Linked DNA regions of Variovorax paradoxus. The protein of the gene in region 1 interacts with the protein of each later gene in a pairwise test. Links are inferred from orthologs where the notes say so. Each region holds a gene or a part of one and is shown in the gene's direction. Other genes may lie near its edges. The genes, in order: GFK26_RS06485 and odhB.

Region 1 (15,132 bases):
GTACGTCGTGGATGGCGATGGCGGGCTTCTTCTCGCCCAGTGCCTTGTCCATCGTCGAGTGAAAGTGATAGGGCGCATCGAGATGCGTGCCGTTGTGCGTGGACAGCTGCACCAGCTCCACGGCCCAGCCTTCGCCGTCGGGCAGGTCTTCTTTCTTCAGGCCGGGAAAGAAAGGCTCGATCTGCTCGAAGGTGTTGTCGTGCGTGAAGTACTGGATCTTCGGCGCGAAGGCCGGTGGATCGGACAGCACGTCGTTTTCGAGAAAGATCGACAGGTCGACGAACTTGCGTGGCATGGCGAGGCTCCTTGTGGGGTGTTGGATTTGATGTACTTGATCAGGGCTGCTGCCAACGCAGCAGGCGCTTTTCGGCAAAAGCCAGCAGCGCGTTGCTCACGAAGCCGATGAGCCCGAGCAGCACGATGCCGGCGAACAGGTCGCTGGCGCGGAAGGCGCGCGCCGCCAGCAGAATCGCCTGGCCCAGGCCGCTTTGCGAGGCGATCATTTCGCCCACCACCGCGACGATCAGCGCGATGGTCAGCGCCAGCCGCATGCCGGCCAGGATGTCGGGCATGGCGTTGGGCAGGCCCATCTTCCAGATGTACGCGGCGCGCGACATCTGCAGGCAGCGCGCCACTTCCGACAGGCGCGGCTCCACGGCCGCGAAGCCGTGCACCGTGGCCAGCAGCACCGGCCACATCGCGCCGAAGGCGACCACGAACAGCACCATGCCGGGGTTCAGCCCGAAGATCGAAATGGCCAGCGGCAGCAGCGCCGAGGCAGGCAGCGGGCGGATGAACTCCAGCGTCGGCTGCACCCACGCGCGCACTGCGGGCGACACGCCGATGGCCGCGCCCAGCAGCACGCCGAACAGCGAGGCGAGCAGCCAGCCTTCGACCATGCGGCCCACCGTGGCCTGCGTGAAGGCGAGCAGTTCGCCGTTGCCATCGTTGCCCGCAGAGAGATTGAGCCCTTCGAGCAGGCTCGCGAAGGTGGCCTGCGGCGTGGGCAGGAACACGCGGCTGACCCAGCCCGCGTTGCTCGCCACCCACCACAGCGCGACCAGCGCGAGCAGCACACCCACCGAGCCCAGCCACCCCAGACCGAGTCGGTCGTTGCGGTTGTTGTTCATGGCTGCACCCCCATGCGGCGCGCGACGAAGGATTGCAGCCGCACCATGCCCGCGTTGACCGCGAAGCCCACCACGCCGATCCAGCCGAGCCACGCGAGCATCAGCGCGGGGTCGAAGCTCTGCTGCGCGATCATCATCGCGTAGCCCATGCCGTGCGGATTCGCGGCGATCTCGACCGTCACGGCCACCACCAGCGCCACCGCCACGCCCAGGCGCAGCGCGACGAACAGGCGCGGCACGATGGCCGGCAGCACGATCTTGAAGGCACGTTCGCGCGCCGACAGGCCGAGCACGCGGCTCACCTCGAGCAGCCGGGGCTCGATCTGCTGCACGGCCGACTGCACCAGCACCAGCAGCGGCCAGAAGGTGGCGAAGGCGACGATGGCCACTTCCATGCGCACGCCGAAACCGAAGCCCAGCATCGCGAGCGGGATCAGCGCAACCGAAGGCACGGGGCGCAATACCTCGATGGAGACGGAGCCCAGCTGCGCCGCGCGGCGCGAGAGACCGAGCACCAGGCCGAGCGCAATGCCGAGCACCGCGCCCAGCAGCAGGCCGAGCGCCGCTGTGCCCAGCGTGAAGCCCGTGGCCTGCCAGAGCGAGCCATCCATCGCCGCGCCGACGAAGGCCTTGGCCGCCGCGCTCGGTGGCGCGAGCGCATCGCTGCCCAACGCTGCCGCGCGCCGCGCGTACCACTCGAAGGCGCCGACCAGCACCGCGGGAAACACCCACGGCCGCAGCCAGCGAAAGAGGCGGCTTTCAGTCATGGCCCTGCTCGATGAAAGCGAACAGCTCACGCCGCAACTGCAGGTAGTCCGGATGCTCCTTGGTCGTCAGCTGGTCGCGCGGGCGCGGAATCTTCACGTCGATCATCCGCGCGAGGCTCGGCCGCCCCGGTCCGGGGTTGGCCTGCAGTGCGATCACGCGGTCGCCGAGGTAGATGGCTTCTTCCAGGTCGTGCGTGACGAAGAGCACCGTGAGCCCGTCGTCGCGCACCAGCCGCGCGAGCTCGTCCTGCAGGCTCTGGCGCGTGAGCGCGTCGAGCGCGCCGAAAGGCTCGTCCATCATCATCAGCTCGGGCTTCTGCGCGAGGCAGCGGGCAATCTGTGCGCGCTGCTGCATGCCGCCCGACAGCTGCACCGGAAACTTGTGCGCGTGCTTCGCAAGCCCGACCTTGCCGAGCACGTCGGCAATGCGCGGCGCGCACTCAGCCGTGGGCACGCCGGCCGCTTCGAGCGCGAGGCTCACGTTGCCTTCGACCGTGCGCCACGGCAGCAGCGCGCGGCCGTAGTCCTGGAACACGAAGGCCACTTCGCGCGAGGGCGCCGTCATCGGCACGCCCTTGCGTCGCACCTCGCCGGCACTCGCCGTGACAAGGCCGCTGGCTGCGCGCAGCAGCGTGGTCTTGCCGCAGCCGCTCGGGCCGACGATGCAGACGAACTCGCCGCGCGCCACGTCGAACGAGGTGGGTGACAGGATCTCGCGCCCGCCGAGGCGGATCGCGACACCGTCGAAACGCAGGAAGGAATCGGCGACCGCGCTCACTTGGCGATCAGCTTCGCAACGTCGATGCTCGTCTTGAGCATGTCCTGCTCCTTCATGAGTCCGGTCCAGTAGCCCAGTTGCTTGTCAGTGACGACCGGGCCGGGTGGCGAGACCTGCACCTTGGCGAGCACCTCGGCCGGCAGCTTGATGTACTTGCCGATGGCCGCGCGCACCTTGGCGTCGTTCTTCGGCTGCTGCATGAAGGTCGCGGATTCGACCAGCGCCTCGCGGAAGGCGCGCGCCGTGGCAGGGTTCTTCGCCACCCACTCGCGCTTGGCCGCGTGCACGATGGTCTGGTTGTTCTCGGGCAGGAAGGTCGAGTAGTACGAGGCCACATAGCCCGCGCCGCTCTCGGTGATGCGGCTCATGAACGGGTCGGCCGACACCACCGCATCGACCGAGCCGCCGCGCAGCAGGTCGGCATGCTGCGGGAACGCGGCCTCGATGAAGTTGACCTTGCGGTAGTCGACGCCGCTGTCCTTCAGCCACGCGCGGAAGGTCACGTGCAGGAAGGCGCCGAGCCCCGGCACGCCGATCTTCTTGCCCACGCAGTCCTGCGGGCTCTTGATGCCCGAGCCCGCGCGCGCCACGAGGCCGAAGCCCGTGATCGTCTTCGAGGTGAGGCCGCCGCCGGCCACCAGCACGAGGTCGAGCCCGCCGTCCACCGCCTGCAAAAACACCGAAGGCGTGGGCCCGCCGATCTGCAGCGAGTCGGACTGCAGCGCCGCCGGAATGGTGGAGTTCAGCGGAATGAACTTCAGCTCTACATCAAGGCTGCGCTTCTTGAAGTAGCCCTCTTCGGCCGCCACGAAGACCGAGGCGAAGTCGGTCACCGCCGTGTAGCCGAACACAATCTTCGGGTGCGCCTGCTGTGCGCGCGAAGGCAACGAGGCGGTGGCCGATGCGGCCGCGAGCGCCGACAGCAGGGTGCGTCTTTTCATCATGGCTGGGGTCTCCTGGGAATGGTCTTTTTCGTGCGTGAGGGCTTGGCGGCGACGGCCTTCGGCGCAACCTTCGAAGCGGCTTTGGGCCGGGGCAGCGCGGCGCGCAGGCCGCCGACGATGAAGTTCACGAGCATCGGCGCCACGGCCGGGTCGGCGCGCCGGTTCTCGCCGCGCGAGAGCCGTTCGATGCGGCTGTCATTCAGGTGGTGCAACAGCGCGCCGAGCGCGAACTGGTAGCCCCACGCGACCTGGCCGTGCGTGGCGTGCGGCAGCGCCACATGCAGTGCATCGATGTAGGCCTCGGCGAGCGGGTCGAAGTAGCCGCGCAGCACGCGGTCGGCTTCCTCGGTCGCGTGGTACAGCTCGCGCGCCACCAGCAGTGCGTAGTACTCGCCCTCGGTGCTCGCGCGCAGCGCCAGCACGGGCGCGGTGAAGGCTTCGATGATGCGCGGCAGCGTGCGCGCATCGTCGGGGTCGATGGTCACGGCCGCGAGGCGCGCGAGCCGTTCCTCGATGGTGTGGCTCCAGTGTTCGAAGATTGCGTGGAACAGCTCGTGCTTCGGGCCGAAGTAGTAGCCCACCAGCGCGAGCGGCACGCCGGCTTCCTCGGCGATCTGGCGGATCGTCACCGCGTGGTAGCCGTGCTGCGCAAAGAGCTTCTCGGCCGCCAGCAGGATCGCCTGCCGGCGGTCGGGTCGCGCGGGCTCGGGTGCGACGGTCGGGACGCCTGAGGTACGTGCTGCCTGAGTGGCGCTGCGTTTGCGGACCGTCGGTGTGCGAGCGTTCATGGGGCGTATTGAACGGCTGTACAAAAATGTTGAACACGCGTACAAACCCTGAGGTCAACCCTCATTGAGCACGGCCGTTCGCGGCGCTACGCTCGTGGCATGCCCGCTCCCAACATCCCCCAGATCCGCCTCTATCAGAACTGGCTGCGCGACACGCGCGGCTTGGCCTTCGACAGCTACGACGCGCTGTGGCGCTGGTCCGTCACCGACCTCGATGCCTTCTGGCAGAGCATCTGGGACTACGCCGGCCTGCACTCGCCCACGCCCCACACCGCGGTGCTCGCCGAACGGCGCATGCCCGGCGCGCGCTGGTTCCCCGGTGCGCAGGTCAACTACACGCGCGAGGTGCTGCGCCACGCCGACGCGGCCCATGCGGCCGGCCTGCCCGCCATCGTGAGCGACAACGAACGCGGCGAGGTGCGCGACCTGTCGTGGCCCGAGCTGCGCCGCCAGGTGGCCGCGGTGGCGCTCACGCTGAAGTCGCTCGGCGTGCGCCGCGGCGACCGCGTGGCCGCCTACATGCCGAACGTGCCCGAGACCATGGTGGCGTTTCTGGCGTGCTCCAGCATCGGCGCGGTGTGGAGCGTGTGCGCGCCCGACATGGGCACGGCCGCCGTGGCCGACCGCTTCCGCCAGATCGAACCCACGCTGCTCATCGCGGTCGACGGCGTGCACTACGGCGGCAAGCCGCTCGATCGCAGCACGGTGCTGCAGGAGCTGCGCGGCCAGCTGCCGAGCGTGCAGAAGCTGCTGCTCGTGCAGACGCCCTTTGCTGCGAACGCGGTGGCGCACGACGTCGAATGGCAGCAGGCCATTGCGCGCGACGACGCCGAGGTCGCGGCCTTCGAGCCCGAGTGGCTGCCTTTCGATCACCCGATCTGGATCGTCTATTCGAGCGGCACCACGGGCCTGCCCAAGCCCATCGTGCACGGGCAGGGCGGCATCCTGCTGACCATGCACGCCTGCGGCCTGCACAACGACGTGGGCGCGAGCTACGGCGCCAACAACCTCGGCGAGCGCTACCACTGGTACAGCTCCACGGGCTGGGTGATGTGGAACTCGCAGCTCTCGGGCCTGGCCTTCGGCGCGACCATCTGCATCTACGACGGCAACCCGGCGGGCAGCAAGGAGAAGCCCGACTGGGGCGTGCTGTGGCGCTTCGTCGCCAAGCACCGCGTCACCTTCTTCGGCGCGGGCGCGGCCTACTTCACCAACTGCATGAAGGCGGGGCTCGTCGCCAAAGACTGCGGTGATCTGTCGCGCGTGCGCGCACTTGGCAGCACCGGCTCGCCGCTGCCCGACGAGGTGCAGCGCTGGGGCTCGCAACAGATCCTCGATGCGGGCTCGACCGGCGTGTGGTGGTGCAACATTTCCGGCGGCACCGACTTCTGCGGTGCCTTCGTCGGCGGCAACCGCGAGCTGCCCGAAGTGCCGGGGCAGATGCAGTGCCGCGAACTCGGCCACGCAGTGGAAGCCTGGAACGAGCAGGGCCAACCGGTCATCGGCGAAGTCGGCGAACTGGTGTGCACGCAGCCCATTCCGTCGATGCCGCTGTACTTCTGGGGCGACGAAGGCAACGCACGCTATGTGTCGAGCTACTTCGACACCTACCCCGGCGTGTGGCGCCACGGCGACTGGATCAAGATCGGCACTGATGGCGGCTGCATCATCTACGGCCGCAGCGACGCCACCATCAACCGCCAGGGCCTGCGCATGGGCACGAGCGAAATCTACAGCGCGGTCGAAGGCCTGCCCGAGGTGCTCGACTCGATGGTGGTCGACCTCGAATACCTGGGCCGCGACAGCTACATGCCGCTGTTCGTGGTGCTGCGCCCCGGCGTGGCGCTCGACGATGCCATGCGCACGCGCATCAACAACGCGATCAAGACCTCGCTGTCGCCGCGCTTCGTGCCCAACGACATCTTCCAGGTGGCCGAGATTCCGCGCACGCTGTCGGGCAAGAAGCAAGAGCTGCCGATCAAGAAGCTGCTGCTGGGCCAGCCGATCGAGAAGGTGGTCAACCGCGAGGCGATGGCAAACCCCGGCAGCCTGGATTGGTATGTCGCTTTCGCCGCGGAGCGTGCCTCCGCATAATGGGGCGATGAAAAGACGCACCAGCCTCCTCATGCTCTCCGCGATTGCCGGAGCCTCCGTCCTGAGCGCCTGCGCTTCCTCGGGCACGCCGGCGACGCCCAAACCGGGCGCCGCGCCGCTGCGCGTGACGGGCACCGTGGCCTACCGCGAACGCATCGCGCTCGACCCTGCAGCCGAAGTGCGCGTGCAACTGCTCGACGTGTCGCGCATGGACGCGCCCTCGGTCGTGCTCGCCGAACAGCGCATTCCCGCCAACGGCAAGCAGCCGCCCTTCGCCTTCGAACTCAGCGTGGATGCCGCCCGCATCGATCCGCGCATGCGCTACGCCGTGGCGGCGCGCATCACACGTGGCGAGCAGCTGCTGTTCATCAACGACACGCAATACGCGGTGCTCACGCAAGGCAACGGCACCACCGCCAACCTGATGCTGGTGCGCGCGACCACGCCACCGCCGCCGCCGCGCCCCTCGCGCTGATCGACCCACCCGCGCGACACGATGCTCGCGCGGATCGGTCCTGGTCAGGTCAGCAATTCGTGGAGCACCATGCGCGTCTGCCGGCCGCGCAGCTCCACCAGCTCTTCGATGCGACGCGTGGCCAGCCGCCCGTTCAGGGCCGCGAAGGTGGCCTCTGAAATCAGCATGCGCGTGCCCAGCTGGCGGTTCGCGCCTTCGATGCGGCTCGCCACGTTCACCACGTCACCGAACGCCGTGTAAGACAGCCGGTCGTTCGACCCCAGCACCCCCGCCACCACCACGCCCGTGTGGATGCCGATGTTCGTGCGGAACTCGGGCAGGCCCTGTTCGGCCCACTGCCGGTTGAGTGCGTGCATTTCGTCGTGCAGCTCCAGCGCGGCGCGGCAGGCCTTGTACTCGGCGTCTTCCAGGTCGGCCGGCGCGCCCCACAGGACCATGATGCCGTCGCCGATGAACTTGTCGATCACGCCGCCGTGGCGCGCGAACACATCGGCCGCGAGGTTGAAGTACTCGGTCAGCTGGCGCACCAGCACGTCGGCCGCGATCGATTCGGAAATCGACGTGAAGCCTTCCACGTCGGTGAACATCACCGTCACCTGGCGCGGCGAGCCATTGGGTGCGAGCGCGTGGCCCTGCGCCACCAGCTGGTTGATCACGTCCACCGGCACGAACTTGCTGAAGGCCTTGAGGCTGCGCGCCGAATCGTCGAGCGCCTGGTCGAGGTGCTGGATTTCGAGCACGCGGCTGGGTTCGCGCGGCAGGTCGTCGAGCTCGAGGCGGCCGATGCGGTGCGCGATGCGCGAGAGGTTCTCGACCGGTGCCGTCACCAGCTTCGACAGCTTCAGCGACATGTACAGCGCGAGTCCCAGGAACACCAGCGCCAGCAGCAGCGACCACGCCACTGCGCGGCGCAGGCCACCCAGCAGCACGTCTTCGGGCACCCAGCTCACCAGCTGCCAGCCCGTCGCAGGAATGCGCGAGGCCTGCACCAGGTAGCGCTTGCCTTCGTGGCTGAACGCGAAGGCCCTGTCACCGCTGCTGCCGGCGATGCCGTCGGCCGTCATCTGTGCATCGAGCGCGCCGAGTGCGCCCGTGGGCGCCTCCAGCGTGTGCAGCACGCCCGGCATGTCGCTGCGCGCGAGCACCTTGTGGTCGGCGCTCAGCAGCGCGCTGTTGCCGTTGCCGTTGCGGCTGAACAGCCGCACGAACTCCGACAGCCGGCCCAGCGAGACATCGCCCGCCACCACCATCGCCTGCGGGCTGCCCTCGGCCTGGCGGCGCTGGCTCGGCAGGGCGTAGGTCACGCCGAGTTCTTGCGCGGCGGCGAACACATAGGGGCTGGTCCAGACCGGTGCCTGCGTCTTGCGCGCCTGCACGAACCAGCTGCGCTGCGTCGGGTTGTAGTTGCTGCGGTAGGCCTCGACGCGCTGCGTGGCAAAGCGCTGCTGCACATCGGCCTCGGAGCCCAGCGGCAGCTTGTATTGCCACGTCTCGGTGGTGAAGTCGGCGCTGCGCGCGATGTGGCGGATGGCCGGCACCGGGTAGCGCAGCGCCATCAGCATCTTGCCCTCGACGTTCGCCACGTAGACGCTGTCGAGCTCGGGCGATTGCTGCAGCAGCGTCCACAAAAGCTCGGCCGTGCGCTCGACGTTCTCGCCAGCCGGCGTGAGGCTCGGCGAGCTGCCGATCGCGCCGACCGCCGACTCGGCCTTGGACAGGAAGGCCAGCACCTTGTCCTCGATGCGGTCGTGGTTCGACTTGTGCGCGGAGGTGCCGATCGTCGTCACCAGCCGCTGCGAACCCCAGTAGCCCAGCGTCACCAGCAGCAGCGACTGCGCCAGCGCCACGGCACTGACGATGGACCCGACATCGACCCGGAAGCGACGGGGTCGCCGGGGCGGTGGGATTTCAGCGGAAGAGGGTGACGGAGACGGTGGCAACGGCGTGGTGACGTGCGCGAAAGACGGGCGACCCGCCGCATCCGGAGGCCCGGACGATTTCTTGTACATACAGCTCCCTGACGACAACGCGGAACGGACCCCGGCTCCTCATCACGAGGTCGTGGTCCGGCGTCCGGAGGGGGTTGCGGGGCCGATCGTGTGCGCCGGCCATCCTGGCAATCCCCCGGATGCGCGCGGGATTTTCGCTTGTATTTGGTACATATGTGCAACTTTGCACGCTCGGTGCCAAGTTGCTGCGCCCGAGGGCTTGCTTACGAACGGGCGTTCGTTTTAGTCAACGTGCGTCGTGAAAGATCAGGCCCAGCGTGTGGCGCCGCCCGCTGCGCACGCGGCTCACGCCATGGCGCATCGTCACGCGGTAGCTGCCGCGCGTGCCGGCCACGGGCCGCTGGTTCACCGCAAAGATCACCGCCTCGCCTTGTGCGAGCGGCACCACCTCGGCGCGCGACTGCATGCGCGGGCGCTGCTCGGTCAGCACGAACTCGCCACCCTTGAAGTCTTCACCGGGCCGGCTCAACAGCACCGTGAGCTGCAGCGGAAATTGCAGGTCGCCGTACAGGTCCTGGTGCAGGCAGTTGTAGTCGCCTTCGTCGTAACGCAGCAGCAGCGGCGTGGGGCGCAGTTGGCCCGCCGCATGGCAGCGGTCGAGGTAGGCCGCGTGGTCCGGCGGATAGTCGGCCGGCTGGCCCATCGCAGTGGCCCATGCATTGGCCAGCGGCGCGAGGCGCTCGTACAGCGCGCTGCGAAACGCCACGAGCTTGGACGGCAGCGGGTTCGCAAAGTACTGGTACTCGCCCTGGCCGAAGCCATGGCGCTGCATGACCACGCGGCTGCGGAAATACTGCGGCTGTTCGTACATCGCGGCGAGCGCCGCGCATTCCTTCGGCGTGAAGAGCGCGCCGCTCGCGGCGCAACCGCGTGTGGCGAGGTCGGCGTCGATGCGGGGCCAGTCGAGGGCTTCGACGCGGGAGGGACGGGGAGGTCATGGGGGCAGTGTCGCGCTGCTGATGCGTGAGGGCTCGCCGTTTTCGGACGCGGGTTTCGGTGGAGCAGGCCCGGCTTGAGCGATCATCCCGAAGACCCAGCCCGAAAGCCTTCCATGAGCACCCAGAACCCCACCCCTCAAGACACCGCCAGCGACTGGCAACTCCCGTGGAGTGGCGGCTGCCGCTGCGGCCAGGTGCGCCTGCGCATCACTGCACCGCCGCTGCTGGCGATGGCCTGCCATTGCACCGGTTGCCAGCGCATGAGCGCCAGCGCGTTCTCGCTGTCGTTGGCCATCCCGACGCCGGGCTTCGAGGTGGTGTTGGGCGACCCCGTCATCGGCGGCCTGCACGGCGATTCGCATCACTTCTTCTGTCCGCACTGCAAGAGCTGGATGTTCACCCGCACCGAAGGCATGGACGAGTTCGTCAACCTGCGCCCCACCATGCTGGACCGGCACGAATGGGTCGTGCCCTTCGCCGAAACCTGGACCGACGAGAAGCTGCCCTGGGCGACGACGCCGGCGGTGCACAGCTTCGGCAAGCTGCCGGAGTTCGCGGCCTTCCCGGCGTTGATTCAGGCGTATGCGCAAGAGGGTGCGCGGCCGGCCAAGGCCTGAATCACCCCTCCCGCGCCTGCCCCAACAACCAATCACTGAACAACTTCAACAACGGCCGCTGGTCCGCCCGCTCCGGCGTCACCAGGTAGTAATTGCGCTCACCCGACAAGGGCCGCGGGCAGGCCACCACCAGCTCGCCACGCGCCAGCTCGTCGGCCACCAGCATGGTCGGCATGAGCGCCACGCCCAGGCCGTGCGACGCTGCAGCAGCGAGGATCGAGAACAACTCATAGCGCGGGCCGCCGCGTGCGTTGGGCGCGTCGATCTGTTGCGCGTCGAACCACTGGCGCCAGCCGTCGGGGCGCGTGCTCTGCTGCAGCAGCGGCATCTGCGCGATGGCGTCGGGTGACACGGCCTGGCCATCGGGCAGCAGCGACGGGCTGCACACGGGCACCACGTCTTCGTGCATCAGCAACACAGCGCGCGTGCCAGCCCAGTTCTCGACCTGCGCGGGCGTGCCCGCGTACAGCGCAGCGTCGAACTCCGCATCGGCGAACAGGAAGGGACGGGTGCGCGTCTCGATGTGCACCACCACGTCGGGCTGCAGTGCTGCAAAACCGCGCAGGCGCGGCACGAGCCAGCGCGTGGCGAAGGTGGGCACTGCGGCCAGCGACAGCGAACCGCCTTCGCCCTGGTGCGCCATGGCGTCGAGCGTGTCGCGTTCCATGGCCTCCAGGCGGCGGGCGATCTGGCGCGCGTAGGCTGCGCCGCTGGCCGTCAGCGCCACGCCGTGCCGCGTGCGGCGGAACAGCGCCACGCCCAGGAAGGCCTCGAGCGACCCCACCTGGCGCGACACCGCGCTCTGCGTGAGCGCCAGTTCCTGGGCGGCGCGGGTGTAGCTCTCGTGGCGCGCGGCGGCGTCGAAGCACACGAGGGTTTGCAGGGGGGGGATCTTGCGGCGCATGTATGCCGGGAGTGTATGACTGGCGAGGTGGTTTCGCCTGTAAATCAACAAGATGTCTCTCAAGATGTGCGTCATGCGCATATCTGGGTGAGGATTCATCGTTTGCGCCGGGCCCCCTGCGTGGCTACGATCGACCGCATTCCCCTTCTTTTGTTTCTTCTTCCTTTTCCGGAGACATCCACATGGCCGCCAAAGCGCAATTCCACTGGGACGACCCCTTTCTTCTCGACCAGCAACTGACCGACGAAGAACGCATGATCCGCGACGCGGCCAACGCCTACTGCCAGGAGCGCCTGGCGCCCCGCGTCATCGAAGGCTTCCGCAGCGGCGAAACCGACCCCGCGATCTTTCGCGAAATGGGCGCGCTCGGCCTGCTCGGCCCGACGATCCCCGAGCAGTACGGCGGCCCCGGCCTGAACTACGTGGCCTACGGCCTGATCGCCCGCGAAGTCGAGCGCGTCGATTCGGGCTACCGCTCGATGGCCAGCGTGCAGAGTTCGCTGGTGATGGTGCCGATCTTCGAATTCGGCACCGAAGCGCAAAAGCAGAAGTACCTGCCCAAGCTCGCCACCGGCGAATTTATCGGTTGCTTCGGCCTGACCGAACCTGACCACGGCTCCGACCCCGGCAGCATGGCCACGCGCGCCAAGAAGGTGCCGGGCGGCTACGCGATCAGCGGCTCGAAGATGTGGATCAGCAACTCGCCCATCGCCGACGTGTTCGTCGTGTGGGCCAAGGAAGTCAGCGAAAGCGGCACCGTCGGCCCGATCCGCGGCTTCGTGCTCGAGAAGGGCATGAAGGGCCTGAGCGCTCCCGCCATCCACGGCAAGGTCGGCCTGCGCGCCAGCATCACCGGTGAAATCGTGATGGACGGCGTGTTCTGCCCCGAAGAAAACGCTTTCCCCGAAGTGCAAGGCCTCAAGGGCCCGTTCACCTGCCTGAACAGCGCCCGCTACGGCATCTCGTGGGGCGCGATCGGCGCCGCCGAAGACTGCTGGCACCGCGCCCGCCAGTACACGCTGGACCGCAAGCAGTTCGGCCGCCCGCTCGCCGCCAACCAGCTCATCCAGAAGAAGCTGGCCGACATGCAGACCGAGATCACGCTGGGCCTGCAAGGCAGCCTGCGCCTGGGCCGCATGAAGGACGAAGGCATCGCCGCCGTCGAGATCACTTCGATCATGAAGCGCAACAACTGCGGCAAGTCGCTGGACATCGCCCGCATGGCGCGCGACATGATGGGCGGCAACGGCATCAGCGACGAGTTCGGCGTGGCACGCCACCTGGTGAACCTCGAAGTGGTGAACACCTACGAAGGCACGCACGACATTCATGCGCTCATCCTGGGCCGCGCCATCACCGGTATTGCCGCTTTCGCGAACTGACCCGACGCATGACCACCAAGCCCGCAGCACTCGACGGCATCAAGGTCCTCGATCTGTCCCGCGTGCTCGCGGGCCCGTGGTGCACGCAGATCCTCGCGGACCTGGGCGCCGACGTCGTCAAGATCGAACGCCCCGGCGTCGGCGACGACACGCGCACCTGGGGCCCGCCGTTCGTGAAGGACGCGAACGGCCACGACACCGACCAGGCCAGCTACTTCACGTCCTGCAACCGCAACAAGCGCTCGGTCACCATCGACATGGCCACGCCCGAGGGGCAGGCGCTGCTGCAGCAGATGGCGGCGCAGGCCGACATCGTGGTCGAGAACTTCAAGACCGGCGGCCTCAAGCAGTACGGCCTCGACCAGGACAGCCTGCGCGCGGCCAACCCGCGCCTCATCTATTGCAGCGTGACCGGCTTCGGCCACGACGGCCCCTACGCCGAGCGCGCGGGCTACGACCTGATGATCCAGGCCATGACCGGCATGATGAGCATCACCGGCCGCCCCGACGGCGAACCCGGCGGCGGCCCCCTGCGCGTGGGCGTGGCGCTCACCGACCTGTTCACGGGCGTGTACGCCAGCACCGCCATCCTTGCGGCGCTGCAGGTGCGCGACCGCACCGGCGAAGGCCAGCACATCGACATGGCGCTGCTCGACGTGGGCATGGCCATCCTCGCCAACCAGGCGAGCGCTTTCCTCAACACCGGCAAGGCGCCGGGCCGCCAGGGCAACACGCACCCGAGCCTCGCGCCGTATCAAGACTTTCCGACGCAAGACGGTTCGATGCTGCTGGCCATCGGCAACAACGGCCAGTTCGCGCGCTTCTGCGAAGCCGCCGGCCACGCCGGGTGGGCCGCCGACGAACGCTTTGCGACCAACACGCTGCGCGTGAAACACCGCGGCGTGCTGATCCCGATGCTCGAAGAACTCACGCGCACCCGCACCACCGCCGACTGGGTGGCGCTGCTCGAAGACAAGGCCGTGCCCTGCGGCCCCATCAACGACATCGCGCAGGCCTTCGACGACGCGCAGGTCAAGGCGCGCGGCCTCGCCGTCACGCTGCCGCGCGATGCGGGCGACGGCATCGCCAGCATCACCGGCGTGGCGAGCCCGCTGCGCCTCACGGCCACGCCGCCGGTGCTGCGCCGTGCGCCGCCCGCGCTCGGACAGCACACGCAAGAGGTACTGGCCGAGATGGGCGTCGACGCCACGCGCTTCGAGGCATTGCGCGCCGCCGGGGTGGTCTGACACACTGGCGGGCATGACGCGCCCGCCCGCTCCGTCTTCTCCTGAAGCTTCAGTCGATGCAGCTCCGTTCGCGGTGCTGCGCATCGATCACGTCGTGCTGCGCGTGCGCGATGCCGCGCGGTCCATGGCCTTCTATTGCGACGTGCTCGGCTGCACGCTCGAGAAGCGTCGCGACGACCTCGGCCTCGTGCACCTGCGCGCCGGCAGCAGCCTCATCGACCTTGTCACGCACGATGGCAAGCTGGGCAGCCAGGGCGGCGCGCTGGCCGGGCGCGAGGGGCGCAACGTCGATCACCTCTGCTTGCGCATCGAACCCTTCGACGAAGCGGCGATCCGTGCGCGCATGGCGCGGCACGGCGTGCCGGTGCAGGGTGAGGTGCAGAACAACTTCGGGGCCGAGGGCAATGGGCCTTCGATCTACCTCGAAGATCCCGATGGCAACGGCGTGGAACTGAAGGGTCCTGCGGCCTAAGCGCCGCGCCCTATCACCGCCACCGCGAACACCACCACGCCCAGCGCGAGGTTCAGCGTCACCAGTTGGCGCACGGTGTTGAGCCGTGCGGCCGCCACAGGCCAGGCGCTGTCCTCCACCGCGCGGCGCATGGCGCGGAACACCGAGGCGCGGATGTAGACATAGATCGCCGCCATGACGAGCGCAATGCCCATCATGGCTTCGACGCGCCAGTGCACGGCGCGAAAGCCGCCGGTCGCGTGGATCAAGCCGATGCCGGTCACGAACAGCAGCGTGACGGATGCGTCCACGCCGATGAAGAAGCGCCGCAGCGTCGCGGCCATCATGCGCAGGCGCAGCGGCGGCTCCAGCGTGGCGACGGCGGCGGGGCGCACCGCGAAGTGCATGACGGCCATGCCGCCGACCCAGAAGGCGGCGCACAGCAGGTGAATGAAGAGGGGAGCGAGGTAGGACATGGGGTCCGATCAGAACACCGAACCGTGCGCGCACGCAACGCAAGGCCCCATGCCCTTCAACCCGTCGCGCCGCGACCGCGCGTGCTCGCGCGGGGCTTGCTGGTGCCCGTGCCCGCGATCGAATCGGCATAG
Region 2 (15,051 bases), 3.4 Mb from region 1 along the record:
TGTCCTGGCTCAGCACGCGTTCGCCCAGATAAGGCGCCAGCACGACCAGGCCGGCAAGGTCGCCGGGGTGCGTCTGGGCGTACAGCAGCCCGCCGAAACCGCCGACCGAGATGCCTGCGATCCAGATCGCCTTGTAGCCCTGGCGGCGCGCCGGCGCGATCACCTCCCGCTCCAACCGGTCGAGGATGGTCTTGTCGCGGTAGTAGCCCATGTGGGCGTCGACGCGCAGCGTGTCGACCGCGAGCCGGTTTTCGTTCAGTGCGTCGATGAAGCCTTCGCGCACGAACTCTTCGGGCGCCGAGTACGCACCGGGCAGCAGCACGATCAGCGTGTCGGCGCTGCGGGCGCAACTGCTCTTTTCCAGCGTGGTGGCCATCGGCGCCTCGGCCGCGCGCAACCCGCCGCAGCCGGCGAGCAGCAGCAGCGAGGCGGCGCCAAAGAGCAGGGCGAGGTGGCGGCGCAGGAGGGACAAGGTCTGCATCCGCCGGAGTCTAGGCGCCTGGGCGAGCGAGGGTCGGGACCGGCAGATCGACCATCACGGGCTGTCCCGGCACGGTGCAGCCGGTGTCGCAGCACTTGCCGGGCTGGCGGTTCTTCGTGATGGCGCGGCGCGAGTCGTGCGGCGCGGCGGCCGGCGTGCCGTCGGCCGCGATGCCGCGTTCGAGCAAACGCTCGACCAGTTCGACCTTCGAGCCCACCGGGTAGTTGCGCCAGATCTCCTGCTTCATCGCCGCAGGCGAGCCGCCGCCGTGCAGGCTGATCACGCTGTACCAACCGCCCTGGTAACCGGCCGTGAGGTCTTCGATGAAGCGGGCTGTCTCGATGCGCTGTTCGTAGGGAATGGCGGGGTTGGCGCGCAGCACGTCCGACAGCCGCGCCGCGGTCTCGGGGTTGTGGTCTTCGTCCGGGCCGGGCAGGGTGACGATCAGGCCGCCGCTCACGTAGTGCGCGATGCGGTGCATGTCGTAGATCTTGGTGGCCAGCAGCAGCTTGCCGATGTTGCTGAACACCGGGTCGGGCATGAAGACCTCGCAGTGGTCGTCGACCTTGCCGTAGACGCTGGCCGCCACGCCGCAGGCAAAGAAGCCCTCGGTGATGGTGATGAGCTCGACCATCTGCTCGCGCAGGTGGCTCTCCTTGCCGGGATCGAAGCCGTTGGCTTCGCACATCAGCGCACCGGCGCCGATCAGCAGGTCACCGAAGCCGGCGCGGGCCGCGATGCAGCTGTGGCGGTGGTGCGTGGCGTAGCTGTAGGTCAGGTGGCCCGAGTGCTCCCAAGTTCCATCGTTGCCGGCATAGAACACGCGCTCCCACGGCACGAACACGCGGTCGAACATGCACACGCCGGTGCTCTGGCCGTACTTGCGGCTGAAGAGGGCGTCGCCGTGCTCGAGCATCTCGCCGGGGCGCCCGGCCGGCCGCGCGACGATGGTGAGCCCGGGCGCATCGAGCGGCACGGCGCAGCAGACGGCGAAGTCGGCGTCTTCCTTGCCCATGTTGCGGCAGGGCATGACCAGCAGTTCGTGCACATAGGGCGCACCGGTCACGATCGCCTTGGTGCCCGAGATGACGATGCCGCGCGCGTTGCGCTCGACCACGTGCAGGTAGCTGTCGACGTTCGCCTGTTCGTGCGGCCGTCGGCTGCGGTCGCCCTTGGCGTCGGTCATGGCGACGCCCAGCGTCAGGTCCTGGTCCTGGATGCGGTGCAGGTAGTCGTGAAAGCGGGCCGTGTGCTCGGTGCTGCCGCGCGCGTCGTCGATGCGCGCCGACACCTGGGCGATGGCGTTGAGCGCGTCGTGCGTCAGGTAGCGCTGGGCGCAGCCGGTTTCCTGGCACACGAGCCGCACGGCCTCGAGCTTGTTCAGCAGGTCGCCCGAACTGGTGTTGATGTGCGAGAGCCGGTTCACCCGCTTGCCGCTGGTGTGCTGCACGGCGGTCATGAGCGGCGCGTACCCGGACTTCAGCGCGTGGTCGTAGGTGAGGGCGATGGCGTTGATGCCGGGCTGGAAGGCGGGCTCGTCGGCCACGCTGGCAACGCGGCGACCGTCGACGAACACAGTGGGCGTGTAGCGCCGCAGCGATTCACGGTAGTCGGCGCCGGACATCAAGAGGGCGTCGGAAGGCGGGGCATTCATGGGGGTTGTCTCCAGGGGCTCGTGGGGATCTTTTTCTGACCGTTGGCTTGAAGATTTAAACATTGTTCAATTTTTAGATCAACGTTTGAAAAATTGATCGGCGAACGGGTCGAGAGCTATAGTCCCGCCTATGCACGCCAAGCTCCAACGCCGCCAGACCCTCACCGACGCCCGCCGCGCCCTGGTGCTCGACGCCGCCCGCACGGTGTTCGCGGAGGCCGGCATCGAGGGCGCGAGCATCCGTGAAATCGCCAGGAAAGCCGGCTACACGCCGGGCGCCATCTATTCGTACTTCGAGAGCAAGGAGGCGATCTACGCGGCCTTGCTCGACGAGTCGCTGCTGCGCCTGCAGGCCGCCGTGGCCGAGGTGGCGGTGTCCGAGAGCCGTCCCGACCAGACCCTGGCCGCCAAGGCCCAGGCCTGGTTCGACTTCTACGCGGCGAACCCGCGCGACCTCGACCTCGGCTTCTATCTGGTGCATGGCATGCGGCCCCGTGGACTGACGCACGCGCTCGACCACGAGCTGAACGACCGTCTCTACGACGCCCTGCGCCCCTGCGAAGAGGCGCTGCTGGCTCTGGGCCTCGATGCCGACCTCGCGCAGCAGGAGAACACGGCGCTGTTCGCGCACGGCGTCGGCCTGCTGCTGATGCAGCACACGGGGCGCATCCGCATGTTCAAGCAGTCGGCCGATGCGCTGTTCAAGACCTACCTCGCGCAGCTGGTGCAGCGATCGGCCCCGCAGCGCCAGCGGAAGACGCAGTGAAACCCGCTCTTTTCAGTGGTACGGTTCAGCCCAGTTCAACCGATACCTGAAAGAAGAAGTCCATGCTGCTCGACGCCACGCAATCCCAACTCGTCCTGGTCGATTACCAGGCGCGGCTGATGCCGGCGATCTTCGAAGGCGAAGCGGCGGCGCGCAATGCAGCACGCCTGGGCCAGATGGCGCAGTGGGTCGACGTGCCGGTCTGGGGCACCGAGCAGAACCCGTCCAAGCTGGGCGAGAACCTGCCCGAGATCCGTGCCTTCTGCCGCAAGACGCTGGCCAAGATGCATTTCAGCGGCGTGGAAGAGGGGCTCGGCGAATGGCTGCGTCCGCCCGCCAAGGCCGCGCCGCAGGGCAACGCCCGCAGCCTGCCCAAGCACCTGCAGAAGCCCCCGGCCGAAGCTGAAGAGCGCAACACCATCGTGATCGCCGGCTGCGAAGCCCATGTCTGCCTGCTGCAGACCGCGCTCGACCTGCTGGAGGACGAGTTCGACGTGTGGGTTGTCACCGACGCCTGCAGCTCGCGCACCGAGCGCAACCGCGACGCGGCCTTCGACCGCCTGGCCGGCGCGGGCGCCGAACTCGTGACCACCGAGATGGTCGGCTTCGAGTGGCTGCGCACCGCCGAGCACCCGGCGTTCCGCGATCTGCAGGCGCTGATCCGCTAGTCCGCTGATCCACTGAATTGCTGTTGAAGGGCAGCCCGGCAACCGGGTGCCGCCCGGATTGCCGCGGCTGTCAGCTTCCCGCAAGATCGGTCCCCATAATTATGAATTCAGTTTCGGCCTCGTGTCCGGAACGGCATCCATACAACAGGAGACAGATCCCGATGAGCCGCTATGAAGAGTTCTACCGCCAGTCCGTCGATGCGCCCGAGGCCTTCTGGGCCGAGCAGGCCCAACTGATCGACTGGCACACGCCCGCGCAACAGATCCTCGACGCCAGCCAGCCGCCGTTCGCGCGCTGGTTCGTCGGCGGCACCACCAACCTGTGTCACAACGCCGTCGACCGGCACCTGGCCGATCGGGGCGACCAGCCGGCGCTGATCTTCGTGTCGACCGAAACCGGCGTCGAAAAAAGCTACAGCTTCACCGAGCTGCACGCCGAGGTGCAGCGCACCGCCGCCAGCCTCGTCGAACTGGGCGTGGGCAAGGGCGACCGCGTGCTCATCTACATGCCGATGATTCCCGAGGCCGCCTTCGCGATGCTGGCCTGCGCGCGCATCGGCGCCATCCACTGCGTGGTGTTCGGCGGTTTCGCCAGCGGCTCGCTGGCCACGCGCATCGAGGACGCCGAGCCCAAGGTGGTCGTGAGTGCCGACGCCGGTTCGCGCGGCGGCAAGGTCATCGCGTACAAGCCGCTGCTCGACGAAGCCATCCGCCTGTCGAAGTACAAGCCCGAGGCCGTGCTGCTGACCGACCGGGGGCTTGCGGCGATGGACCTGGTCGCCGGTCGCGACCATCTGGCGGGCGAGCTGAGGCAGAGGCACCTGGATGCGCAGGTGCCCTGCACCTGGCTGGCGTCGACGGACATCAGCTACACGATCTACACGAGCGGCACGACCGGCAAGCCCAAGGGCGTGCAGCGCGACGTGGGCGGCTACGCCGTGGCGCTGGCCGCGAGCATGAAGCACATCTTCGATGGCCGGCCTGGCGAAACGTATTTCTCGACCAGCGACATCGGCTGGGTGGTGGGCCACAGCTACATCGTCTACGGCCCACTGATCGCGGGCATGGCGACGATCATGTACGAGGGCCTGCCCACGCAGGGCATCGACCAGCAGCCCGACGGCGGCATCTGGTGGCGCCTGGTCGAGAAGTACAAGGTGACGGTGATGTTCAGCGCGCCCACCGCGGTGCGCGTGCTCAAGAAGCAGGACCCCGCGCTGCTCAAGAAATACGACCTGTCGACCTTGCGCGCACTGTTCCTGGCCGGCGAACCGCTGGACGAACCGACCGCACGCTGGATCAGCGACGGCCTGGGCGTGCCGATCATCGACAACTACTGGCAGACCGAATCGGGCTGGCCGATGATCACGGTCGCCAACGGCGTGGAAGCCAAGCCCAGCAAGTTCGGCAGCCCCGGCGTGCCGATGTACGGCTACCGCATCAAGATCCTGCACGAGTCGACCGGCGAAGAGCTCACCGGCGCGAACGAGAAGGGCGTGGTCGTGGTCGAGGGCCCGACGCCGCCCGGCTTCATGCAGACCGTGTGGAAGGACGACGCGCGCTTCGTCAACACCTATTGGAAGAGCGTGCCGGGCAAGATGGTCTATTCGACCTTCGATTGGGGCATCCGCGATGCCGACGGCTACTTCTACATCCTGGGCCGCACCGACGACGTGATCAACGTCGCCGGCCACCGCCTGGGCACCCGCGAGATCGAAGAGAGCATTTCGGGCCACGCCAACGTGGCCGAGGTGGCGGTGGTCGGCGTGGCCGACACGCTCAAGGGCCAGGTGGCGATGGCCTTCGTCGTGCCGAAAGACGGCCTGGCCGTGACCGACGCCGACGCGGCGCTTCAACTCGAGGGCGAGATCATGAAGGTCGTAGCCGACCAGCTCGGCGCCCTGGCGCGGCCCGCGCGCGTGCGCTTCGTGAGCGGCCTGCCCAAGACCCGCAGCGGCAAGCTGCTGCGCCGCGCCATCCAGGCTGTCTGCGAACAGCGCGACCCGGGCGACCTGACCACCATCGACGATCCGGCCACGCTGCAGCAGATCAAGCAGTTGCTGTCCGCCACCTGACCGAAGGCGTGAACCGGGGCAGGGTTGCGGGCCTTGCGTAGCAGCGTTCAGCCGTCATATGGTTGACGTGGCACAATGCCAAGGTACTCAGGCCCTTCCCCAGCCACAGTCGCATCCGCCAATCGGTCCAGCCGTGTCGCGGAAGGTTTCTTAACCAGCTAGTGCTTCCTCCAGGGAAGCGAAGGTCAGCGGAATATGAGCGATTCTTCTACGCCCACGGCGTACACCGCCTATCAAGGCAACACCTACCTCTTCGGCGGCAATGCGCCCTATGTCGAGGAGATGTACGAAAACTACCTTTCCAACCCCGGCAGCGTTCCTGACAACTGGCGCACGTATTTCGACGCCCTGCAGAACGTTCCCGCCGCCGACGGCACCAGCGCCCGCGACGTCCCGCACCTCCCCGTCATCAACGCCTTTGCCGAATTGGCAAAGCAGGGCACGACCAAGGTCGTGCAGGCCAGCGGTGCCGACTCCGAACTCGGCCGCAAGCGCACCGCAGTCCAGCAGCTGATTGCCGCCTACCGCAACGTCGGTGCCCGCTGGGCTGACCTCGACCCGCTCAAGCGCGCCGAGCGTCCCGCCATTCCGGAACTCGAGCCCTCGTTCTACGGTTTCACCGACGCCGACCTCGAGACGGTGTTCAACACCAGCAACACCTTCTTCGGCAAAGAGACCATGTCGCTGCGCGACCTGCTCAATGCCCTGCGTGAAACGTACTGCGGCACGATGGGTGCCGAGTACATGTACACCACCGACCAGAACCACAAGCGCTGGTGGCAGCAGAAGCTCGAAAGCGCCCGCACCAACCCCAAGCTCAGCGCCGAGCAGAAGAAGCACGTGCTGAACCGCCTGACGGCCGCTGAAGGCCTCGAGCGCTTCCTGCACACCAAGTACGTCGGCCAGAAGCGCTTCTCGCTCGAAGGCGGCGAGAGCTTCATCGTCTCGATGGACGAGCTGATCAACCAGGCCGGCATCAAGGGCGTGCAGGAGATCGTGATCGGCATGGCCCACCGCGGCCGCCTGAACGTGCTCGTGAACTCGCTGGGCAAGATGCCCGCCGACCTGTTCGCCGAGTTCGACCACACCGCTCCCGAAGACCTGCCCTCCGGCGACGTCAAGTACCACCAGGGCTTCAGCTCGGACGTGACCACCCCCGGCGGCCCGGTCCACCTGAGCCTGGCGTTCAACCCCTCGCACCTGGAAATCGTGAACCCCGTGGTCGAAGGCTCGGTGCGCGCCCGCATGGACCGCCGCGGCGATCCGCTGGGCAAGCAGGTGCTGCCCGTGATCGTGCACGGCGACGCCGCCTTCGCAGGCCAGGGCGTCGTGATGGAAACGCTGGCGCTGGCCGAGACCCGTGGTTATTCCACCGGCGGCACGGTGCACATCGTCATCAACAACCAGATTGGCTTCACCACCAGCGACCCGCGCGACAGCCGCTCGACGCTGTACTGCTCGGACATCGTCAAGATGATCGAAGCGCCGGTGCTGCACGTGAACGGCGACGATCCCGAAGCCGTGGTGCTCGCCACCCAGTTCGCTCTCGATTTCCGCATGGAATTCCAGAAGGACGTGGTCGTCGACATCATCTGCTTCCGCAAGCTGGGCCACAACGAGCAGGACACGCCTTCGCTCACCCAGCCGCTGATGTACAAGAAGATCGCCCAGCACCCCGGCACGCGCAAGCTGTACGCCGACAAGCTGGCCGCGCAAGGCCTGGGCGACACGCTCGGCGACGACATGGTCAAGGCGCAGCGCGCCGCCTTCGACGAAGGCAAGAACACTGTCGACCCCGTGCTCACCAACTTCAAGAGCAAATACGCCGTCGACTGGAGCCCGTACCTCAACAAGAAGTGGACCGACGCCGGCGACACCGCCATTCCGACCACCGAGTGGAAGCGTCTGGCCGAGAAGATCACGACGCCGCCCGAAGGCTTCACCGTGCACCCGCTCGTCAAGAAGGTGCTGGACGACCGCGCGGCCATGGGCCGCGGCGACGTGAATGTCGACTGGGGCATGGGCGAGCACATGGCGTTCGCCTCGCTCGTGGCCAGCGGCTACCCGGTGCGTCTGTCGGGTGAAGACTGCGGCCGCGGCACGTTCACGCACCGCCACGCCGTGCTGCACGACCAGAACCGCGAGAAGTTCGACACCGGCACCTACACGCCGCTGCAGAACGTGGCCGAGAACCAGGCCCCGTTCGTCGTCATCGACTCGATCCTGTCCGAAGAAGCCGTGCTGGCCTTCGAATACGGCTACGCCTCGAACGACCCCAACACGCTCGTCATCTGGGAAGCCCAGTTCGGCGACTTCGTGAACGGCGCGCAGGTGGTGATCGACCAGTTCATCGCCTCGGGCGAAGTGAAGTGGGGCCGCGTCAACGGCATCACGTTGATGCTGCCGCACGGCTACGAAGGCCAGGGTCCCGAGCACAGCTCGGCCCGCCTGGAGCGCTTCATGCAGCTGAGCGCCGACACCAACATGCAGGTGGTGCAGCCCACCACGGCCAGCCAGATCTTCCACATCCTGCGCCGCCAGATGGTGCGCAACCTGCGCAAGCCGCTGATCATCCTCACGCCCAAGTCGCTGCTGCGCAACAAGGACGCGACCTCGCCGCTGTCCGAGTTCACCAAGGGCAGCTTCCAGACTGTCATTCCCGACAGCAAGGGCCTGAAGGCCGAGAAGGTCAAGCGCCTGATCGCCTGCTCGGGCAAGGTCTACTACGACCTGGCCAAGAAGCGCGAAGAGCAGGGCAACGACGACGTGGCGATCATCCGCGTCGAGCAGCTCTACCCGTTCCCGCACAAGGCCTTCGCCGCCGAGGTCAAGAAGTACCCCAACCTCGTGGACATCGTGTGGTGCCAGGACGAGCCGCAGAACCAGGGCGCCTGGTTCTTCGTGCAGCACTACATCCACGAAAACATGCAGGACGGCCAGAAGCTCGGCTACTCCGGCCGTGCCGCCTCGGCATCGCCGGCAGTCGGTTACTCGCACCTGCACCAGGAACAGCAGAAGGCGCTGGTCGATGGCGCATTTGGCAAGCTCAAGGGCTTCGTGCTGACCAAGTAAGAACCGCCCCTTTTCACACGAACACCCTCAAGAACAAATCGGAGCTCACTCCAAATGTCTATCGTAGAAGTCAAAGTCCCCCAGCTTTCCGAATCCGTGGCCGAAGCCACCATGCTCACCTGGAAGAAGAAAGCCGGCGAAGCCGTCGCCGTCGATGAAATCCTGATCGAGATCGAAACCGACAAGGTCGTGCTCGAAGTGCCGGCTCCCTCGGCCGGCGTGCTGGTCGAAATCATCCAGCCCGACGGCGCCACCGTGGTGGCCGAGCAGCTGATCGCCAAGATCGACACCGACGGCAAGGCCGCCGCCGCAGCGCCCGCTGCTGCAGCTGCTGCCCCCGCCGCCGCACCGGCCGCTGCTGCGCCCGCAGCGGCAGCCGCCGCCACCGGTGGTTCGAAGTCCGACGTCGCCATGCCCGCCGCTGCCAAGCTGCTGGCCGACAACAACCTGAAGACCAGCGACGTGGCCGGCACGGGCAAAGATGGCCGCGTGACCAAGGGCGACGTGCTCGGCGCGGTTGCTGCCGGTGCCAAGCCTGCCGCCGCCATCGCCGCACCGGCTGCCAAGCCCGCGCTGCAACAGGTCGCAGCGCCTGCCGCACCCGACCTGGGCGAACGCCCGGAACAGCGCGTGCCGATGAGCCGCCTGCGCGCCCGCATCGCCGAGCGTCTGCTGCAATCGCAATCGACCAACGCCATCCTCACGACCTTCAACGAAGTGAACATGGCCCCGGTCATGGACCTGCGCAAGAAGTTCCAGGACGCGTTCACCAAGGAACACGGCGTGAAGCTCGGCTTCATGAGCTTCTTCGTGAAGGCCGCGGTGCACGCGCTGAAGAAGTACCCGGTGATCAACGCCTCGGTCGACGGCAACGACATCCTGTACCACGGCTACTTCGACATCGGCATCGCCGTCGGTTCGCCGCGCGGCCTGGTGGTGCCCATCCTGCGCAATGCCGACCAGATGAGCTTTGCCGACATCGAGAAGAAGATCGCCGAGTACGGCAAGAAGGCCCAAGACGGCAAGCTGGGCATTGAAGAAATGACCGGCGGCACGTTCTCCATCTCGAACGGCGGCACCTTCGGCTCGATGCTCTCGACCCCGATCATCAACCCGCCCCAGTCGGCCATCCTCGGCGTGCACGCCACCAAGGACCGCGCCGTGGTCGAAAACGGCCAGATCGTCGTTCGCCCGATGAACTACCTCGCCATGAGCTACGACCACCGCATCATCGACGGCCGCGAAGCCGTGCTGGGCCTGGTCGCCATGAAGGAAGCGCTGGAAGATCCGTCGCGCCTGCTGTTCGACATCTGATCCGGGGAGCAAGACACAGATGGCAAACAAGCAATTCGACGTCGTCGTCATCGGCGGCGGTCCTGGCGGCTACATCGCGGCAATCCGCGCTGCGCAGCTCGGCTTCAACGTGGCCTGCATCGACGAGTGGAAGAACGGCAAGGGCGGCCCCGCACCGGGCGGCACCTGCACCAACGTCGGCTGCATTCCGTCGAAGGCGCTGCTGCAATCGTCGGAGCACTTCGAGCAGGCCGGCCACCACTTTGCGGACCACGGCATCAAGGTCGAAGGCCTCGGCCTCGACGTCGAGAAGATGCTGGCCCGCAAGGACCAGGTCGTGAAGCAGAACAACGACGGCATCCTGTACCTGTTCAAGAAGAACAAGGTCAGCTTCTTCCATGGCCGTGGTTCGTTCGTGAAGGCGGACGAAGCCGGCTACGAGATCAAGGTGGCGGGCGCCGCTGAAGAATCGATCAGCGGCAAGCACATCATCCTGGCCACGGGCTCCAACGCCCGCGCGCTGCCGGGCACGCCGTTCGACGAGGAAAACATCCTCTCGAACGACGGCGCGCTGCGCATCGGCGCGGTGCCGAAGAAGCTGGGCCTGATCGGCTCGGGCGTCATCGGCCTCGAAATGGGCTCGGTGTGGCGCCGCCTCGGTGCCGAAGTCACGGTGCTCGAAGCACTGCCGACTTTCCTGGGTGCCGTGGACGAGCAGATCGCCAAGGAAGCCAAGAAGGCCTTCGACAAGCAGAAGCTGAAGATCGAACTCGGCGTCAAGGTCGGTGAGATCAAGTCGTCGAAGAAGGGTGTGAGCGTTGCTTGGACCAACGCTAAGGGCGAAGCCCAGACGCTGGAAGTCGACAAGCTGATCGTCTCGATCGGTCGCGTGCCCAACACCATCGGCCTGAACGCCGAAGCCGTGGGCCTGAAGCTCGACGAACGCGGCGCCATTGCCGTGGACGACGACTGCAAGACCAGCCTGCCCAACGTGTGGGCCATCGGCGACGTGGTGCGCGGCCCGATGCTGGCGCACAAGGCCGAGGAAGAGGGCGTGGCCGTGGCGGAGCGCATCGCGGGCCAGCATGGCCACGTGAACTTCAACACCGTGCCGTGGGTGATCTACACCAGCCCCGAGATCGCATGGGTCGGCCAGACCGAGCAGCAGCTCAAGGCCGCGGGCCGCGCCTACAAGGCCGGCACCTTCCCGTTCCTGGCGAACGGCCGCGCACGCGCGCTGGGCGACACGACCGGCATGGTCAAGTTCCTGGCCGACGCGACCACCGACGAGATCCTGGGCGTGCACATCGTGGGCCCGCAGGCCAGCGAACTGATCTCCGAAGCCGTCGTGGCCATGGAGTTCAAGGCGAGCGCCGAAGACATCGCGCGCATCTGCCATGCGCACCCGTCGCTGTCGGAAGCCACCAAGGAAGCGGCCCTGGCCGTGGACAAGCGCACGCTCAACTTCTGATCTCCGGTTCTTGAGCGAACCCGGCCCCGATCGACCCTCGCGGGGCGGTCGGGGCTCTCCATTTTTGAAGCGATCCGATCCCTTGAGCGTCAAACAGGCTTACGAAGCGGAGCTCGCGGTACGCGGGTTCAAGAGCGATCCCGCACAACTCGCGGCCGTCGAGGCGCTCGACCGTTGCGCCACCGAGTGGGGCGAGTACAAGGCCCGGCGCTCCAACGCGCTGAAGAAGCTCATCAACCGGCCGGAGCTTCCGCGCGGTGTTTACATGTATGGCGGCGTGGGGCGCGGCAAGAGCTTCCTGATGGACCTGTTCTTCAACGCCGTGCCGCTGCGGCGCAAGACGCGCCTGCACTTCCACGAGTTCATGCGCGAGGTGCACCGCGAACTGCGCGACCTGCAAGGCACCGTGAACCCGCTCGACGAGCTGGGGCTGCGCATCTCCAAGCGCTACAAGCTGATCTGCTTCGACGAGTTCCACGTTGCGGACATCACCGACGCGATGATCCTGCACCGGCTGCTCGTGTCGCTGTTCGACAACGGCGTGGGCTTTGTCACCACCTCGAACTTCAAGCCCGACGACCTGTACCCGGGCGGCCTGCACCGCGACCGCATCCTGCCCGCCATTGCACTGCTCAACCAGAAGCTCGAGGTGCTGAGTGTGGACAACGGCACCGACTACCGGCGCCGCACGCTGGAGCAGCTGCGCATGTACCTCACGCCGAACGACGCGGCGGCCGAGAAGGAATTGCGCCACGCCTTCGACAAGCTGGCTGAGACGGCGGACGAAAACCCGATCCTGCACATCGAGCAGCGCGAGATCCGCGCGCGGCGCAAGGCCGGCGGCGTGGTGTGGTTCGACTTCAAGACGCTGTGCGGCGGTCCGCGCTCGCAGAACGACTACCTGGAAATCGCGAGCCAGTTCCACACCGTGCTGCTGTCGGACGTGCCGCACATGCCGGTGCGCATGGCTTCGGAAGCACGCCGTTTCACCTGGCTGGTCGACGTCTTGTACGACCGGCGCTGCAAGCTCATCATGTCGGCCGAGGTGCCGCCCGAGGCGTTGTACACGGAGGGCCCGCTGGCGCACGAGTTTCCGCGCACAGTGTCCCGGCTCACCGAAATGCAGTCGAGCGAATTCCTCGCCCTGGAACGCCGCATCGTCGACACCCGACTCACATGAAAAAAACCGCTCTTGCCCTGTTCCTGGCGTTGGCCAGCCTGCCGCTCTGGGCCCAGTCCAATGCGGCCTCGGGCAGCGCCGACCTCGAAGCCGAACGCAGTCGCCTCTCCACCGAGCGCGAGGCCATCGAGTCGCGCTACGCGAAGGAGCGCGCGGCCTGCTACGCGAAGTTTGCGGTTGAAGACTGCCTGCGCGAAAGCCGCAGCCGCCGTCGCAAGGAAACCGACCACATCAAGCGGCAGGAAACCGCGATCAACGACATCCAGCGCCAGCGCAGCGGCGCCGCCGAGCTGCAGAAGCTCGACCAGAAGGCCGCCAATCAGCGCCCACAGGATTCGCGCGAACAGCGTGAGAAGTCGCAAGAAGACCAGAAGGCGCGCGAGCAGCGCGCCGCCGACCACGCGGCGAGCCGCGCCGCGACGGCGGCCGATGCGGACGCGCGCCAGCGCCAGTTCGAGGACAAGCAGAAGGCCCATGCCGACGAGCAGGCCAAGGCGGCGCAGCGCCGCGCCGATGCACCGGCCGCGACCACGCGCTTCGAAGAAAAGCAAAGGCGGGCGGCGGAACACCGCGCCAACCGCGAACGCCAGAACGCCGAGCGCACCAAGCCGCGCGGTGCGCCGTTGCCGCCGGCACCGGCGCCCTGAGCCAACGGGCGGTCGCTCAGGCCGCCGCAGGCAGCGGGTCGAGCTTGAGCACCGCGATCGAGATGTTGTCGCCCGTGCCGCGTGCGCGGCGCCGGGCTTCCCCCACGAGAATTTCGACCGCATCGCGCGGCGGCTGCGCGTACAGCACGCTGGCCAGCTCTTCCGGCGAGAAGTAGTGCCAGAGCCCGTCGCTGCAGGCCATCAGCAGATCGCCCGGCTGCAGCTTGGGAATGTGGTGCGGATCGACGGGCGGCGGCGTGGTCGTCATGCCCAGGCAGCCCAGCAGGATGTTGCCTTGCGGATGGATGTTGGCCTCGGCCTCGCTGATCTGGCCGCGATCGACCAGCGCCTGCACATACGAATGGTCGCGCGTGCGCTTGACCAGCGCGCCGTCGTTGAAGTGATAGATGCGTGAGTCGCCCGCGTGGATCCACGCGCAGCCGCCCTGGGGCGTCATGAGGAAGGCGGCCAGCGTGCTGTGCGGCTCCTGCTCGCTGGACAGCGCCGTGAGCTTGATGACCGTGTGGGCGTCTTCGAGCAGTTGGCGCAGCACGACAGCAGGGTCGTCGCGCTCGGGGCTGAAACGGGTGAAGAGCTGGCGCGCGGTCATCAGCACCTGGTCGGACGCCTTGCGCCCGCCGCTGCGCCCGCCCATGCCGTCGGCGATGACGCCGAGCACGCAGCCCGGCGTGCGCGGATGGCTCATCAACAGCACCTGGTCCTGCTGGTAGGGGCGGTCCCCCTTGTGGAGGCCGGTGGCTGCGGCGAGTCGAAAGCCTTGGGTCATGAGCGCTGGGGCGCCAGAGGCGCGCTTTCTGTCTTCTCTGGGGTTCGTGTCAGGACGTATTATCGAATGAACACGCGCGGCCCCATGCGGCACGCGCACCCCCACCGTTGGACTCCAATCTTCATTCCCTTTCCCGTCAGCTGATCGAGCTGCGCATCGCGCATGCCGACCTCGACGCCACCATCGACCGGCTCTCGGAAGACAGTGCGCCGCCCGACGAATTGCTGATGCGCCGCCTGAAAAAACGCCGCCTCGCCCTGCGCGACCAGATCGCCCGGCTCGAGAACGCGCTCGACCCGAAAGAGCCGGCGTGACGTCGCCGCTCGAAAACCAGGTGCGCGACGCGTTCGCGCAGGACGGGGTGCTGTCGCAGGCCGCCGAGCAGTTCCGCGAGCGCGGCGGCCAGACCGAAATGGCCATGGCCGTGGCCCGCACCATCTCCGACGGCGGCATCCTCGTGGTCGAGGCCGGCACCGGCGTGGGCAAGACTTTTTCGTACCTCGTGCCCGCGCTGCTGAGCGGCGAGCGCGTGCTGCTCTCGACCGCCACCAAGACCCTGCAGGACCAGCTGTTCGGCCGCGACCTGCCGCGCCTCGTCGAAGCCTTCGCACTGCCGATACGCACGGCGCTGCTGAAAGGGCGGGGCAGCTACCTGTGCCTGCACCGGCTCGACATGGCGCGCCACGACGCTTCGCTGCCCGAGCGCGGCAGCCTGCGCACGCTGGCAAAGATCGAGCAGTGGTCGAAAGCCACGCGCACCGGCGACTTGGCTGAGCTGCCGGGGCTCGACGAACGTTCGCCGTTGATCCCGCTGATCACCTCCACGCGCGAGAACTGCCTGGGCGCGCAATGCCCGCAGTTCAAGTCATGCCACGTCAACCTGGCGCGGCGCGAGGCGCTGGCGGCCGACATCGTGGTCATCAACCACCATCTGTTCTTTGCCGACCTCGCGGTGCG

What was found.
Region 2: the proteins of GFK26_RS06485 (region 1) and odhB interact in binary tests that used the Escherichia coli proteins (3 or more experiments, as listed by UniProt). The link is inferred for Variovorax paradoxus from one-to-one orthologs.

Annotation. Positions count from the first base shown.
Region 1 is NZ_CP045644.1:1,441,603-1,456,734, reverse strand. What follows is about bases 5,313-8,254. They hold GFK26_RS06485 (YbaY family lipoprotein), read left to right. Parts: upstream 5,313-6,532; coding sequence 6,533-6,976; downstream 6,977-8,254. Other genes in these bases: GFK26_RS06480 (adenylate/guanylate cyclase domain-containing protein), read right to left, coding at 7,021-8,254; GFK26_RS06490 (acetoacetate--CoA ligase), read left to right, coding at 5,313-6,501. Also shown: GFK26_RS06520 (cyclase family protein), read right to left, coding at 1-295; GFK26_RS06515 (ABC transporter permease), read right to left, coding at 336-1,130; GFK26_RS06510 (ABC transporter permease), read right to left, coding at 1,127-1,897; GFK26_RS06505 (ABC transporter ATP-binding protein), read right to left, coding at 1,890-2,675; GFK26_RS06500 (ABC transporter substrate-binding protein), read right to left, coding at 2,672-3,619; GFK26_RS06495 (TetR/AcrR family transcriptional regulator), read right to left, coding at 3,616-4,407; more of GFK26_RS06490, read left to right, coding at 4,507-5,312; more of GFK26_RS06480, read right to left, coding at 8,255-8,985; GFK26_RS06475 (2OG-Fe(II) oxygenase), read right to left, coding at 9,212-9,877; GFK26_RS06470 (GFA family protein), read left to right, coding at 10,037-10,540; GFK26_RS06465 (LysR substrate-binding domain-containing protein), read right to left, coding at 10,542-11,444; GFK26_RS06460 (acyl-CoA dehydrogenase), read left to right, coding at 11,627-12,826; GFK26_RS06455 (CaiB/BaiF CoA transferase family protein), read left to right, coding at 12,835-14,073; GFK26_RS06450 (VOC family protein), read left to right, coding at 14,087-14,545; GFK26_RS06445 (CopD family protein), read right to left, coding at 14,542-15,000; GFK26_RS06440 (LysR family transcriptional regulator), read right to left, coding at 15,057-15,132.
Region 2 is NZ_CP045644.1:4,807,916-4,822,966, forward strand. Bases 8,040-10,900 are described here. They hold odhB (2-oxoglutarate dehydrogenase complex dihydrolipoyllysine-residue succinyltransferase), read left to right. Parts: upstream 8,040-8,770; coding sequence 8,771-10,030; downstream 10,031-10,900. Other genes in these bases: GFK26_RS22165 (2-oxoglutarate dehydrogenase E1 component), read left to right, coding at 8,040-8,716; lpdA (dihydrolipoyl dehydrogenase), read left to right, coding at 10,050-10,900. In the rest of the region: GFK26_RS22140 (alpha/beta fold hydrolase), read right to left, coding at 1-472; GFK26_RS22145 (4-hydroxyphenylacetate 3-hydroxylase family protein), read right to left, coding at 492-2,135; GFK26_RS22150 (TetR/AcrR family transcriptional regulator), read left to right, coding at 2,266-2,901; GFK26_RS22155 (isochorismatase family protein), read left to right, coding at 2,964-3,569; GFK26_RS22160 (propionate--CoA ligase), read left to right, coding at 3,731-5,644; more of GFK26_RS22165, read left to right, coding at 5,840-8,039; more of lpdA, read left to right, coding at 10,901-11,480; cell division protein ZapE, read left to right, coding at 11,563-12,660; GFK26_RS22185 (hypothetical protein), read left to right, coding at 12,657-13,307; GFK26_RS22190 (PP2C family protein-serine/threonine phosphatase), read right to left, coding at 13,324-14,094; GFK26_RS22195 (YdcH family protein), read left to right, coding at 14,202-14,408; GFK26_RS22200 (ATP-dependent DNA helicase), read left to right, coding at 14,405-15,051. UniProt on the Escherichia coli protein: E2 component of the 2-oxoglutarate dehydrogenase (OGDH) complex which catalyzes the second step in the conversion of 2-oxoglutarate to succinyl-CoA and CO(2).